DNA from 2 places in the Ruthenibacterium intestinale genome. Region 1 is predicted to be linked to the other one. Evidence: a T-box and tRNA genes for the amino acid it is inferred to sense, from the RefSeq annotation. Region 1 holds a T-box; the other holds one or more tRNA genes.
The links. A T-box is a leader RNA that pairs with one kind of tRNA and senses whether it is charged. The one in region 1 lies ahead of tyrS (tyrosine--tRNA ligase), so its partner is inferred to be a tRNA-Tyr.
Positions count from the first base shown of each region.

Region 1 (7,819 bases):
CAGAGAGAGCTGTTGTGTTTTATAATTAAGAAAGGAGATTTCGACAATGCTTGACATTCTTCTGCTTGGATGCGCCGGAAAGATGGGTTCCGCTGTGGCTCAGTTGGCGCGTGAAGAAGACGCCCGTTTTTGTATCCGTGCGGGGGTAGATTGCAGACACGACGAGTATACCGGTCTTTTTCCTGTCTTTTCAAAAATAGAAGAAATTAATATCCCTGTGGACGTTGTAGTGGATTTCTCTGTTCCGGAGATATTAACGGATACAATCGCTTGGTGCAGCGAATCCGGCACGCCCTATGTTGTCGGCACGACAGGGATTTCTTCCGCGCAATGCAAAGTTCTGGAAAGCGCCTCTCGTCAAATCCCCATTTTTCAAAGTTCCAATATGTCCTTGGGAATTTATGTTTTGAATGAATTAGCTTTGTATGCGCAAAAGTTGCTGGGCGAAGAATTTGACATCGAAATCATCGAAAAGCATCACAGCCGAAAAGTAGACGCTCCCAGCGGGACCGCTCTCTCCATTGCCCGCAGTCTGCGAGAAGCCGACAGAGCCTTGTTCTTTACATACGGACGCAACGGCAAGAAGCCGCGCGCAAAAGATGAAATTGGGATTCATGCTGTCCGGGGTGGAACAATTGCCGGAGAACATGATCTTTTGTTCGCTGGTGCGGACGAAACTTTAACTCTATCACACGCAGCCACTTCCCGGATGGTATTTGCCCGAGGAGCTTTGCGTGCAGCTGAATGGCTTGTTCGCCAGCCAGCCGGAAAATACACAATGAAGGATTTGATTGGTGCATGAAAAGAAAAAAAAGCGGACGTGGACACAGTCGTCCCCTGGGAATTGCCTTTTTCGTTGCGGGCCTGCTTTTATTGACAGCATTTATTTTGTTGTACGCCTGGGAATGGATGCGGGCACCGGAAACCCAAGAGACTGCAGCCGACATGTCGGAGACGGTTGAATCAGCTGTATCATCCTCCAGTGAGCCGCCACAGCCGACGGTCACAACACTTCATGTTTCCGCTACAGGAGATAACCTGATTCATGATGGAATTTATCTCCAGGCGCGGCAGCGAGCAGGCGGCAATGGATATGACTTTGGATTGCTGTACGAGAATGTGGCATATTTTTACCAAAACTTTGATATTAACTGGATCAACCAGGAAACATTGGTGACCGATGAACTTCCCCCCTCCTCGTATCCCTGCTTCTGTACGCCGGGGGCGTTGGCTCAGGAGGCGTATGATATTGGGTTCCGTGTGTTCTCTCTTTCCAATAATCACTCTTATGATCAGGGCGCGGAAGGAATTGCTGCAACACGGCGTTTTTGGGCATCCATGCCGGATGATGTGGTAACAACCGGTTTATTTGCCGGAGAAAGTGATTACAGCAATATTCCCATTCAGGAAAAAGATGGCGTTAAAATCGCCTATCTTGCTTATACCGATTCGACCAATGGCATTCCTACTCCACAAAATGCAGAAGCAAACGTGATTTACACCAGCCAGGAAGACGTGATTCAAATGCAAATCGAACTGGCACAGACAATGGCAGATGTGGTAGTGGTTGGTGTGCATTGGGGAACGGAAAACAGCCACGTGGTCAATGATGCACAGCGGACACTTGCACAAAAAATTGCGGATTGGGGCGCTGACATCATCATTGGAACGCATCCGCATGTGGTGCAGACCATTGAAATGCTGACCAGTGCAAAAGACGGGACGCAAGTCCCTGTTGCCTACTCTCTTGGCAACTTTGTCTCTACACAAATTCAGGCCGACAATCTGATTGGTATCCTGTTGACGTTTGATATTACAAAAACGACACAACCGGATGGGACAGTATCCAGCTGTGTCATCGAAAATGTGAAGGCCATTCCGGAAGTAATGCACTACGATGCAAACTTTCAAAACGCGCGCGCTTATCTGTTCCGGGATTATACCGATGAACTTGCTGCAAGTCATGGAAACGGGTCGATGAGCCGGGCATATATTCAATCTGTTCTGGAAGAAAACATTCCGGCAGAATATCTGGTGTTGGATTAAGCTAAAAAACGGCGGAGCATGCAAGATGCTCCGCCGTTTTTTCATTACAGACTGATTTTGTGATAAACTTTTTTCCCTTTTTTGACAACAACGCCTTCAGACAACTTTTCCGCTGAGAACAGATACATTGGATCCGAAATTTTTTCTCCATCGACGGAGATTCCGCCATGCTGTACCAAACGGCGCGCCTCTCCTTTACTTGCAGTCAGTTTTGCTGCGACCATTGCGTCCAGCAGGCTGACTTTCCCGTCCACAACGAGGCTGCTCTCCAAAACAGTGGAAGGCATATGTTCCGCATCCACTTCCCCGCCAAACAAACTGCGCGCAGTATCAAGCGCTTTTTGCGCCTCTTCTTGGCTGTGAACCAAGCTGGTCAGCTCAAAGGCCAGCCGTTCTTTGGCTCGGTTGATAGAAGGTCCATCGGTCATATCGATCGCATCGATTTCAGCAACCGGCACATCTGTCAACAGCTTCAGGCAGTTTTGAACTTCGCAGTCATCGATGTTGCGCCAGTATTGAAAGAACTCATACGGGGAAGTTTTTTCCGGATCCAGCCAGACGGCGCCCTTTTCCGTTTTACCCATTTTTTTGCCTTCACGGGTCGTCAGCAGCGTAAATGTCATGCCGTAGACGTCGCGGGCATCGCAGCGACGATTCAGCTCTACGCCGCCAATGATATTGGACCACTGGTCGTTGCCGCCAAATTCCATTTTACAATCATAATTGCGGGCCAGCTGCAAAAAGTCATAACTCTGCATCAGCATATAGTTGAACTCAATAAAAGACAACCCACGTTCCAGACGCGTTTTAAAGCATTCATAGGTGAGCATTTTATTCACAGAGAAGTGGACGCCAATTTCCCGCAGGAAATCAATGTAATTCAGATTCAAAAGCCAATCTGCATTGTTCAAAAACAGCGCTTTTCCCTCAGAAACATCAATGAATTTGCTCATCTGCTTTTTAAAGCACTCAACATTATGCTGAATCTGCTCTTTCGAAAGCATTTTACGCATATCTGTTTTTCCGGTCGGATCTCCCACCATGGTGGTACCGCCGCCCAACAGAATGATGGGGCGGTGCCCGGCCTGCTGCATATGCCGCATAACAATCAGCTGCATAAAATGGCCTACGTGCAAGCTGTCGGCCGTCGCATCAAAACCCGTGTAAAACGTGATTTTTTCCCGGCCCAGCAAATCGCGGACGGCCTCTTCATCCGTGACCTGAGCGATCAAACCGCGCTCCCGAAACAAATCAAATACATTTTCCATTCAAAATTTCCTCCTTGTCCTATGCGGCAAAGAACGAAAAAACGCCCTCTGCCAATCGAAATTGGCAGAGGGCGAAAACTCGCGGTACCACCTCTGTTTACCAGCTTTTCACAAAACTGGCCTCTGCGTGTCCCATGAACACGACCACGCTTTAACGGGCGCACCCGTCAGCATTTACTCCTGTTTGTTTCAATGCCGCTGCTCGGAGATGTATTCGCTGTGCTTCCCGCTTCCCTTTGCACCAACCAGGGCTTCTCTTGACCGTTTCACACAGGTACTCTTTCCCGTCATCGCATTTTACAACATTTAGTCTACCATGAAAAAACTTTTTTGTCAATGAATTGCAGAACTCATCCCTGATGCAGATGGAGCATTTCACGCGCATTTGCCAAAGCAAGTTCTGTCAGGTTGTCACCGGAAATAATCCTGGCCAGTTCGCGCACCCGCTGTTCCTCATCCAGCGACTGAATTTCGGTAAACGTCCGATTATCATGAACTTTTTTTTGAATCAGAAGATGCTCATCGGCCAACGCGGCAATCTGCGCAGTATGCGTGATGCAGATAACCTGCCGGCCTTTGGATGTCTGTTTCAGTTTTTCGCCGATCCTTCCGGCTGCAAGACCGGAAACGCCGGTATCAATTTCATCATAAATGACCGTGCCAATTTCATCTTTATCCGCAAGAGCGCTTTTGACCGCCAGAAGAATACGGGAAAGCTCTCCGCCAGAAGCAATTTTGGCCAGCGGCTTTGGATCTTCGCCGGCATTGGTAGAGATGTAAAATTCGATTTGGTCTTGGCCCAGAGACGCCAGAGGGCCTTTTTTGTAGTTGAGGGCAAACCGAATGCCCGGCATATTCAAAAACGTAAGGGCCTGTGTGATTTGCTCATTAAAACGCTGAAAAGCATCCTGACGTGTTTGTGTGAGAAGGTCAGCCAAACGTTTCGCCTCTTCATACAAGTCTGACTGCTGCTGATAAAGCTCGTCCAATTGCTGTGTACTTGTCTCCATGGAAGAAAGTTCTGCCCGAGCCTGTTCTCCATAGTCGAGAATTTCTTCAATGCTCTGGCCATATTTTTGCTTGAGTCGGTAAATCAGGTCCAAACGATCTTCCACTTCGTCCAGTTCACGCGGATCAAAATCCATCCGTCCCAGCAAATCTGCAATATCGCTGGCAGCATCCTTGGCCATATAATACAGCTCATTCAGTTTTTCACCGACAGATGACAGCTCTGCACCAATATTCTGGATACTGTCAACTGCTACCGAAGCACTTCCAAGCATTTCCGTAGCGCCCGGTTCTTCTTCTGCACCGTCCAGCGCGTGGTAAGCCAATGTGAGCTGTTCTGTAATTTTTTGCGCATGCCGAATCAAATCACGCCGCTGCTGCAGTTCTTCTTCCTCCCCTGGCAGCAACTGGGCCATTTCTATCTCATCACATTGAAAGCGAAGAAGTTCCATTCGTTTTTCTTTTTCTTCTTCGTTCATCGTCAATGCGTCAATTTTCTTCTTGACTTTGCATAACTGCCGATAGACCTGATAATATGCCTCATGTTGTTTCTGATTTTGAGCAAATGCATCCAAAACGCCTAAGTGCGTCGAGGGGTCCATCAGGCTTTGGTTGTCGTGCTGTCCGTGAATGGCGATCAAACCAGAACACAGAGAACGTACAACAGCCGCTGTTGCAGGCATTCCGTTTACGCGACATACACTTTTTCCGTCCGCGCTGATCTCTCGATATAAAAGCAGTTCGTCCTCTATCTCATAGCCGGCCTGCTCAATCTGATGCTGCACTTTTTCAGGAATCTGACGAAAAGTGGCCCAAATCCTGGCCTTTGGCGTATGGGTACGAACCAATTCACGGGAGGTTCGATTTCCCAGAATCGCATTGATGGAGTCGATCAGAATGGATTTACCTGCGCCGGTTTCGCCGGACAACACGTTCAGACCGCTGCCAAAATGCACAGCGGCCTTTTCAATGACTGCGACATTCTCAATTTTCAGTTCACACAGCATAATGTTCTCCGTTGGTTATCAGTGCGGAATGTATTTGGCAAGTTCTTCGCAAAGCTGCGCCGCCGTTTTTTCCTCCCGCATCAAAACAATAAATGTGTCGTCACCGGAAAGTGTCCCTACTACCCCATTCCATACCATGGCGTCAAACACTTCACAGGCGGCATTGGCCATTCCAGTATAACATTTAACCATCACAATATGGCCGGCATAATCTACCCGCAGAACGGACTCCCGGAAAATCGTCTCGAACCGGCTGGGAGAATGCGCCGACCGCCCTGCGCCGGAAGCAGCTACATAGCGATAGCCGCCATTGCCGGTTGCTATTTTGACAAGACCCAACTCGCGAATATCCCGTGAAACCGTAGCTTGTGTTACATCAAAGCCGCTCTCACGCAGATGGCTCAGCAGCTGTTCCTGCTTATCGATAGGATGCTGCTCGATCAGTTCTAAAATTTTGCTGTGGCGCGCATTTTTCATTCCATTACCGTCCTTTCAATTTTTTATCGATCGCCTCGAACTGGTCGGCTTCATTGAAGCAAATCAAAGAAATCGAACGGTCAGAGAGCGAAACTGACACGATATCGTCGTGAAAAATCGCTTCCTCCTGTAACCCGTCACAACTCAAAAGTGCCAGTTCCTGCGTAGGAGACATCACCTGAATCCGCAATTTGCGTTCCGCCGAAAAGACCATCGGCGGACTATGCATGCTGTGAGCACAGATGGGCGTAACCACAAGGCCGGAAATTCTCGCATCCAATACAGGCCCACCGGCCGAGAGAGAATACGCCGTTGAACCGGTGGGAGTCGCAACTACAACGCCATCTCCCTGATAGTGGTTTACCAAAATTTCATCACACCAGATCCGCACATCCACGGTTTGGGCAATTCCTTTTTTGAAAACCACCAAGTCGTTCAATGCGTACTGGCAAAAAGAATTTTTTCCCTGCACATCTACAGCCAGAAGTCTTCTTTTATCCAGCGTATAATCTCCGCGCACAAGGCGCTCCAACTTGTCTGCAAGTTCGTTTTCTTCCACAGTGGCCAAAAAGCCCATCCGACCTAAATTGATTCCGAAGAGAGGCTTTTCAAACCCAAGGCTTTGCCGTGCAATATGTAGAATTGTTCCGTCGCCGCCAATGGTAATAATAACGTCGCAAGCGGAAATCGCCTCATCCTGCTGTAAAAAAGAAAGGTCTGTTGTCTGCGTAAAAAACGGCTGCGCTTTTTTATCCAAAATTACCGAGACACCCAGCTTTTGAAACACCTCAATTGCACTGCATGCCACCGGAACAGATTGGGACTTACCCAAATTCAGCGCCAGAAAAACCGTCATATTGCTCACCTTACAAAGCTTGATGTGCCTGCTGGACCACTGCATCGATCCTTGCCGCGGAAAGCTCTACAGGCTGAGCGGATTTTTCCACGTACATTAAAAATTCAATGTTTCCTTCGGGACCTTTGATGGGTGAATAGTCGAGTCCCAGCGCAGAGAATCCATTCTCTGCCGCATAATGGCTGGCCGCTTCAATCACTTCCCGATGGGTCTGTGCTTCGCGGACGACACCTTTTTTGCCGACCTTTTCACGCCCCGCCTCGAACTGCGGTTTTACAAGGCAAATCCCCTGTGCATTCTCCGAAGTGATTTCTTTTGCAACCGGAAAGATATGTTTGAGCGAAATAAAGGAAACATCCACGCTGAAAAACTCAATAGAATCATCCAATTGTTCCCGCGTGACATGACGGATATTGGTCCGTTCCATATTAACGACCCGTTCATCGCACCGAAGAGACCACGCCAGCTGACCATAGCCCACATCTACCGCATATACTTTGATTGCGCCATTTTGAAGCATGCAATCTGTAAATCCGCCTGTAGAAGCTCCGATATCCATACAAATTTTCCCGTTTGGACTGATTGGAAAAACTTCCATTCCTTTTTCCAGCTTCAACCCGCCCCGGCTTACATATCCAATATCGTGTCCGCGCACTTCAACATGCGCGTTTTCATCGATCATATTCCCGGGCTTGTCGCTTTTTTCCTCACCCACATAAACAATCCCGGCCATGATCAACGCCTTGGCTCTTTCCCGGCTTTGCGCCAGCCCATGCTGGCACAAATATTGGTCCAATCGTATTTTCACAACATACCTCTTTCCAAATCCAACAATGATTGCGCATCCAGTCCAAACTGTCGACGCAGCTGATCAACACTGGCATGAGAAATACCAAGACTGGGCAATCCAACATGACGAAACATTCCCTGAAAGCCTTTTTCTTCAAGAGCGGAGCGCAAATGTTCACCGATGCCGCCGCTGGCAATGCCTTCTTCCACAAAGAGAATGTGGGAATAATTTATCAAAGCTTCTGCCAGCCCAATTGGTAACGGATGAATTACACACAGCTTAAACACATCCACAGCAATTCCATCTTTCTGCGCCACCATTTGAGCTGCTTTCAGAACCTGCGCAGATTCGCCACCATAACACACAA
Region 1 covers NZ_JBBMFA010000095.1:57,619-65,437, reverse strand. The annotation lists gene dapB (4-hydroxy-tetrahydrodipicolinate reductase) at 47-802, shown strand; gene WMO24_RS09955 (CapA family protein) at 799-2,046, shown strand; gene tyrS (tyrosine--tRNA ligase) at 2,091-3,314, opposite strand; T-box leader at 3,379-3,614, opposite strand; gene recN (DNA repair protein RecN) at 3,665-5,329, opposite strand; gene WMO24_RS09940 (arginine repressor) at 5,348-5,806, opposite strand; gene WMO24_RS09935 (NAD(+)/NADH kinase) at 5,811-6,662, opposite strand; gene WMO24_RS09930 (TlyA family RNA methyltransferase) at 6,673-7,470, opposite strand; gene dxs (1-deoxy-D-xylulose-5-phosphate synthase) at 7,467-7,819, opposite strand, start outside.

Region 2 (4,972 bases), on a different contig from region 1:
ATGAAAACAGCCCGCAGTTTCCTGCGGGCTGCTGCTGGCTGTGTTATGCGTAGGTTTCATCTTCATTTTCATTGGTTTCGCCGGATTCTATGGTATCGTCATCCGGCTCGGTTTCTTCTTCCTCATCCTGATTCCAGCTTTCCGGTGTAGTATCCTCATCGTCCTCGCTGGGTTCTTCCTCGCCCTCACCGGTTTCGGTGTTTTCTGCAGGTTCCCAGCTGCTCCCGGTTGTTTCTTCATCAGCACTGAGTCCCTCGGTTTCGCCATTTTCTTCGTCCCAGTCCTCTGGTTCCTCGTCATCGGATACTTCCTCGTCCTCATCGCTTTCAGCGATTTCTGCGGCTTCCCAGCCGTTTTCAGCCTGTTCCTCGTGCTCGGCTGCTCTGGCGGCTTCGAATTCTTCTTCCGCTTCTTCCAGCGCCTGTTCGATCAGCCCAATCACGAATTCTTTTTGGGTGAGGCGGCGATGATAGGCTTTCTCATAGTTTTCAAGGTATTCCTTTACCCTCTGGAACAATTCCTCGCTCACCTGAAATGCTAATGTTCTTCCTTTTTCCATAATTCTGTTAGCCCCTTTCTCATAATGCTCCCGGATGATCATTTCGATGAATTTGCTCATCGTACTTTCCGTTTCCCTGATTTCCTCGCTGATTTGGTTATGCAGATCCAGCGGGATTTTGCAGGTTACGCCCTTTGTTTCCACGCCTATCGCTCCTTTTTTCGTTCTTTCCCTTTCGGGCAACACAAGCATACTGCAACCCGCCGGATAAAGCTATTACCAAGACCAACAACCTTTCAGTCAAAGCAGGCTCGACAAACGTCACAACCAATAAAGGCTATGTGGGGGTTATTCTTCTCTCAACAGGGAACCAAGGAAGCCCATCATCTCCTTCGGAATGGCTTCTTCCTGCTGTGGTATGGGCTGGGAAGGCACAGCTTTGAGTTCTTCCCGCAGTACCCGGCGCAGAATTGTTTCCAGTTCTTCTCGCTGGGCATTTTCCAGAATCACCTGTACCAGAAAGGCGTTTTTCTGGCCTTCCGGCACAGTCTGCAGAATTTCCCATGCTCTGCGATGTTCTTCATTCTGGAGGTTGGGGCGGAACATAAATAGGGGCCTGCTCATGCCTTGCCCACACCGCCCGAAAACTGCCCCAAAATCCTCTCGAACCCTTCAGCGTTTACCTTGTCGTCTATCAGGGCAAAAACCCGACACAGGCTGTCCTGTTCGCTCACGTTGCCCTTGACTACCGATGCGCCGCCGCCCAGCATCACCACCGGGATGGCTTTCAGGTCAAACCCTGATTCCATAGCTGCCGAAAGAAGGCTCTCTTTGTAAAGCCGCCCTTGTTTCTGGATAATGTTTCGGGCGTCCTCATCCATACTGCAGGGCTTTCCTGTCAGAACACGCTCCACCTGAGCGTCGGTCACAGACAGCCCGGTATCCCGGCGGACCTGTTCTTTCGTTTCATCAATGCAGCGGATCATACCGAGTTCCAGACTTCGGCAGGTAGCCGCATTGGGAACACCATTATCCAGCCGCATCAGATCAACAGTCCAGCCGCCGATGTCCATGAGAAGAACAGAAGGCTCATTCTGGATGAGTTCCGAATGCAGAGCAATGGCGGAATAGCCTTGTGGGAACAGTTTCACATCCTCGATGGTGATTTTGTAGGCAATTCCTTCAAACTTGAAGCACACCGGCTGGGAAGAACGCAGAAGGTATTCTCGGAAGGGCTTTTTCTCCCGGCCAAATCCGGCCAAAGGCAGCCCGGCGGCAATGCGCACCGAACACTCCGTTTTTCCACCTCGCTGTTTGATTTCCTTGGCGATGGCTGCAAGAGTAAGCAGGTAGTAATTGTCGTTTTCCATTTTGTTACGCAGGATCGGCTGTCTGCCGGTTCCGCAGACATAAAACTTCCCGCCGAATTCCAGTGTGTTTTGCAAGGTGTAGGGTTCATGGGAATACTCTGCAATACCGGCTGGGAAAGAAAAATGCCGGGTTTTGATTGCGTAATAGCCATGGTCGATGCCAATGTTCATGGTTTTACTCATCCTTTCTTGTTGGTTGTTGAAAACTTGAGGTTCTTGCTGAGTTAGAGCTTAGAGTTATCTTGTTCTTTCCCAGCTGGTAAAGTATTAGGGGGGAGAGTGTGAGAGGGGGGAAAAGCGGAAAACCGCCCCGGCCATTCAGCCGGAGCGGTTCTAAAAAAGGGCGCACTACCCCCTTGTATCTTGAGGGCTTGAAATTGGCCCATTTGGGGCTTTCGTCAATCTATCTATATATCTGCCGAAAACTTTTACAGTTCCGACAACGGGAAAAAAGAGTGGTAAACGCAAAAAAGCGGAGTTCCCAGCCTGAAAAATCAGGTGAAAACTCCGCTTAGCTTTGCAGATATCTCTAAAAACGGGGATGACAGTAATGGGACACCAATCCTTTTTTGAAACGGAAAAAAGCCCGCAAACCCGCATGAATACTAAGAAAAATGTGCCTGACAGTAAAATCAGGCACATAATCTGGTGGGAGAGGATGGATTCGAACCATCGAAGCGAAGACGCAACAGATTTACAGTCTGCCCCCATTGGCCACTCGGGAACTCTCCCATATTCTTTTTTCAGGCGGCTCTCTCAAAAAGAGTGCTTAATTATAATAACAGGCGCCGGGACTTTTGTCAACCCTTTCTTGCAAAAGTTTCCCCCCTTTTTGTCCTGCCCCGGAGCACACAGGTGCATTCTGCGCGAAAGTGCGGTACCATGCTCCTTGGAATCCTTCCGGGAAGAGGTGGAAAACAATGTACCAATACCAAACTTTGGAGCACACTTCTTATGAGCAGATCGCAGAGTGCTTTCGCGCGGCGTTTTCGGACTATTATTTTTCGGCCGATTTGAGCGCGGCACAGCTGCAAAAACGTCTGGAAATGAGCGGCGTCGACCTTGCCCAGTCCTACGGCGCGTTTCAAAACGGGCGGCTGGTGGGGTTCCTTTTCAATACAAGAAGCGTTTACAACGGCCAGAACGCGGTGTTCGACGCGGGCACCGGGGTGGTGCCGGAGCACCGGGGAAAACAGGTGTTCACCCGTTTGTTTCAGTTTGCCGAACAGCAGCTGGCCCGGCAGAACGTGCAGGCCTACTATCTGGAAGTACTGCAGCAGAACCGGCGGGCCATCCGGCTGTACCAAAGGCTGGGTTTTTCCACGCGGCGGGAATACGTCGTTTTCAAAGGGGACGGGCAGGCGGCGCAGACCCTGCCGTTTCCGGTGCAGGAGCAGGAATTTTCGCAATTTGAGGTCCCGGCCGCGAACTGCCGGTGTGTGGACCCGTGCTTTGAACATACAACGCCGGTTCTGAAGCGGACGCCGCAGCTTTACCGCGTGTGGTACCGGCAGGCGCAGGACGGCATTGCCGCTTTCTGTGTCTTTGAACAGGAGAGCGGGGCGGTGGTCCAGATGGGATACAGGGACCTTTCGGCACTGGGGCAGATTTTTCAGGACCTGGTGTCAAAGTTCCCCGCGGTCATCGTCAAAAATGTGGACACTTCCTACCCGGAAGTGCTGGAATTGCTTCGTTCTCTCCGCTTTCAGGAAGTTGCCAGACAGTATGAAATGAGCAGGGAGCTGCAGGCATAAGAAAAAGCCCGGGCAAAAACCCGGGCTTTTGGAGCTGGTGGACGGATTCGAACCCCCGACCTGCTGATTACAAATCAGCTGCTCTACCAGCTGAGCTACACCAGCACCTTAACAGGACACTGTATTAGTATATCGGCTATCAGCAAAAAAATCAAGCTTTTTTTGAACCTTTCTTGAAAGCGGCGCGGGATTTCGCTATGATAGAATACAGCGGATATTTAAAAAAGGAGCACTGACATGGAAAAAGCGACTGTTTACTTTACCGATATGCGCGCCCGCCCGGGCCTGAACCTTCAGCAGAAGCTGGAAAAGCTGATGCGCCGGGCCGGCATCGAGCAGATCGATTTTCAGGACAAATTCACTGCCATCAAAATTCACTTCGGCGAGCCGGGCAACCTGTCCTACCTGCGCCCCAACTTTGCCAAAACCGTGGCCGACGTGGTGGAAAGCCTGGGCGGAAAGCCCTTCCTGACCGATTGCAACACCCTGTATGTGGGCCGGCGCAAAAACGCGCTGGATCACATGGACGCCGCGTATGAAAACGGGTTTTCGCCCTTCTCCACCGGCTGCCATGTGATCATTGCCGACGGCCTGAAGGGCACCGACGAGGTGGAGGTCCCCGTGCAGGGCGGCGAGTATGTGAAAAGCGCCAAGATCGGCCGGGCCGTGATGGACGCGGATGTGTTCATCTCGCTGGCACATTTCAAGGGCCATGAGAGCACCGGTTTCGGCGGCGCCATCAAGAACGTGGGCATGGGCTGCGGCTCCCGCGCGGGCAAGATGGAAATGCACTGCGGCGGAAAGCCCAGCGTGGACCAGGAGCTGTGCCGCGGCTGCCACATGTGCGCCCGCAACTGCGCCCATGACGCCATCTCTTTTGACGAAAACCGCAAAGCTTCCATCGACCACAACAAGTGCGTGGGCTGCGGCCGGTGCATCGGCGCATGCAACTTTGACGCCATCGCCAACAACAACTACCACGCCAACGACGAATTGAACTGCAAAATGGCCGAGTACGCCAAAGCGGTGGTGGACGGCCGCCCCGCCTTCTACGTCAACATCGTCAACCAGGTGTCGCCCAACTGCGACTGCCACGGCGAAAACGACGCGGCCATCATTCCGGACGTGGGCATGTTCGCCAGCTTCGACCCGGTGGCGCTGGACGTGGCCTGTGCCGATGCCTGCAACCGGATGCCCGTTCTGCCCGGCAGCCAGCTGTACGAAAATCTGCACCGGGAGGGCGCCTGCGATCTGCACGACCACTTCTGCAACAGCGCACCCGACACCAACTGGAAAAGTTGTGTGGAGCACGGCGAGAAAATCGGCCTGGGCACCCGCAGCTATGAGCT
Region 2 covers NZ_JBBMFA010000090.1:78,146-83,117, forward strand. The annotation lists gene WMO24_RS08520 (hypothetical protein) at 44-703, opposite strand; gene WMO24_RS08525 (plasmid segregation centromere-binding protein ParR) at 848-1,105, opposite strand; gene WMO24_RS08530 (ParM/StbA family protein) at 1,120-2,052, opposite strand; tRNA gene WMO24_RS08535 (tRNA-Tyr) at 2,516-2,601, opposite strand; gene WMO24_RS08540 (GNAT family N-acetyltransferase) at 2,790-3,623, shown strand; tRNA gene WMO24_RS08545 (tRNA-Thr) at 3,653-3,728, opposite strand; gene WMO24_RS08550 (DUF362 domain-containing protein) at 3,861-4,972, shown strand, end outside.
Region 2: it encodes a tRNA-Tyr, which carries the amino acid that the T-box ahead of tyrS (tyrosine--tRNA ligase) is inferred to sense. The anticodon was not compared.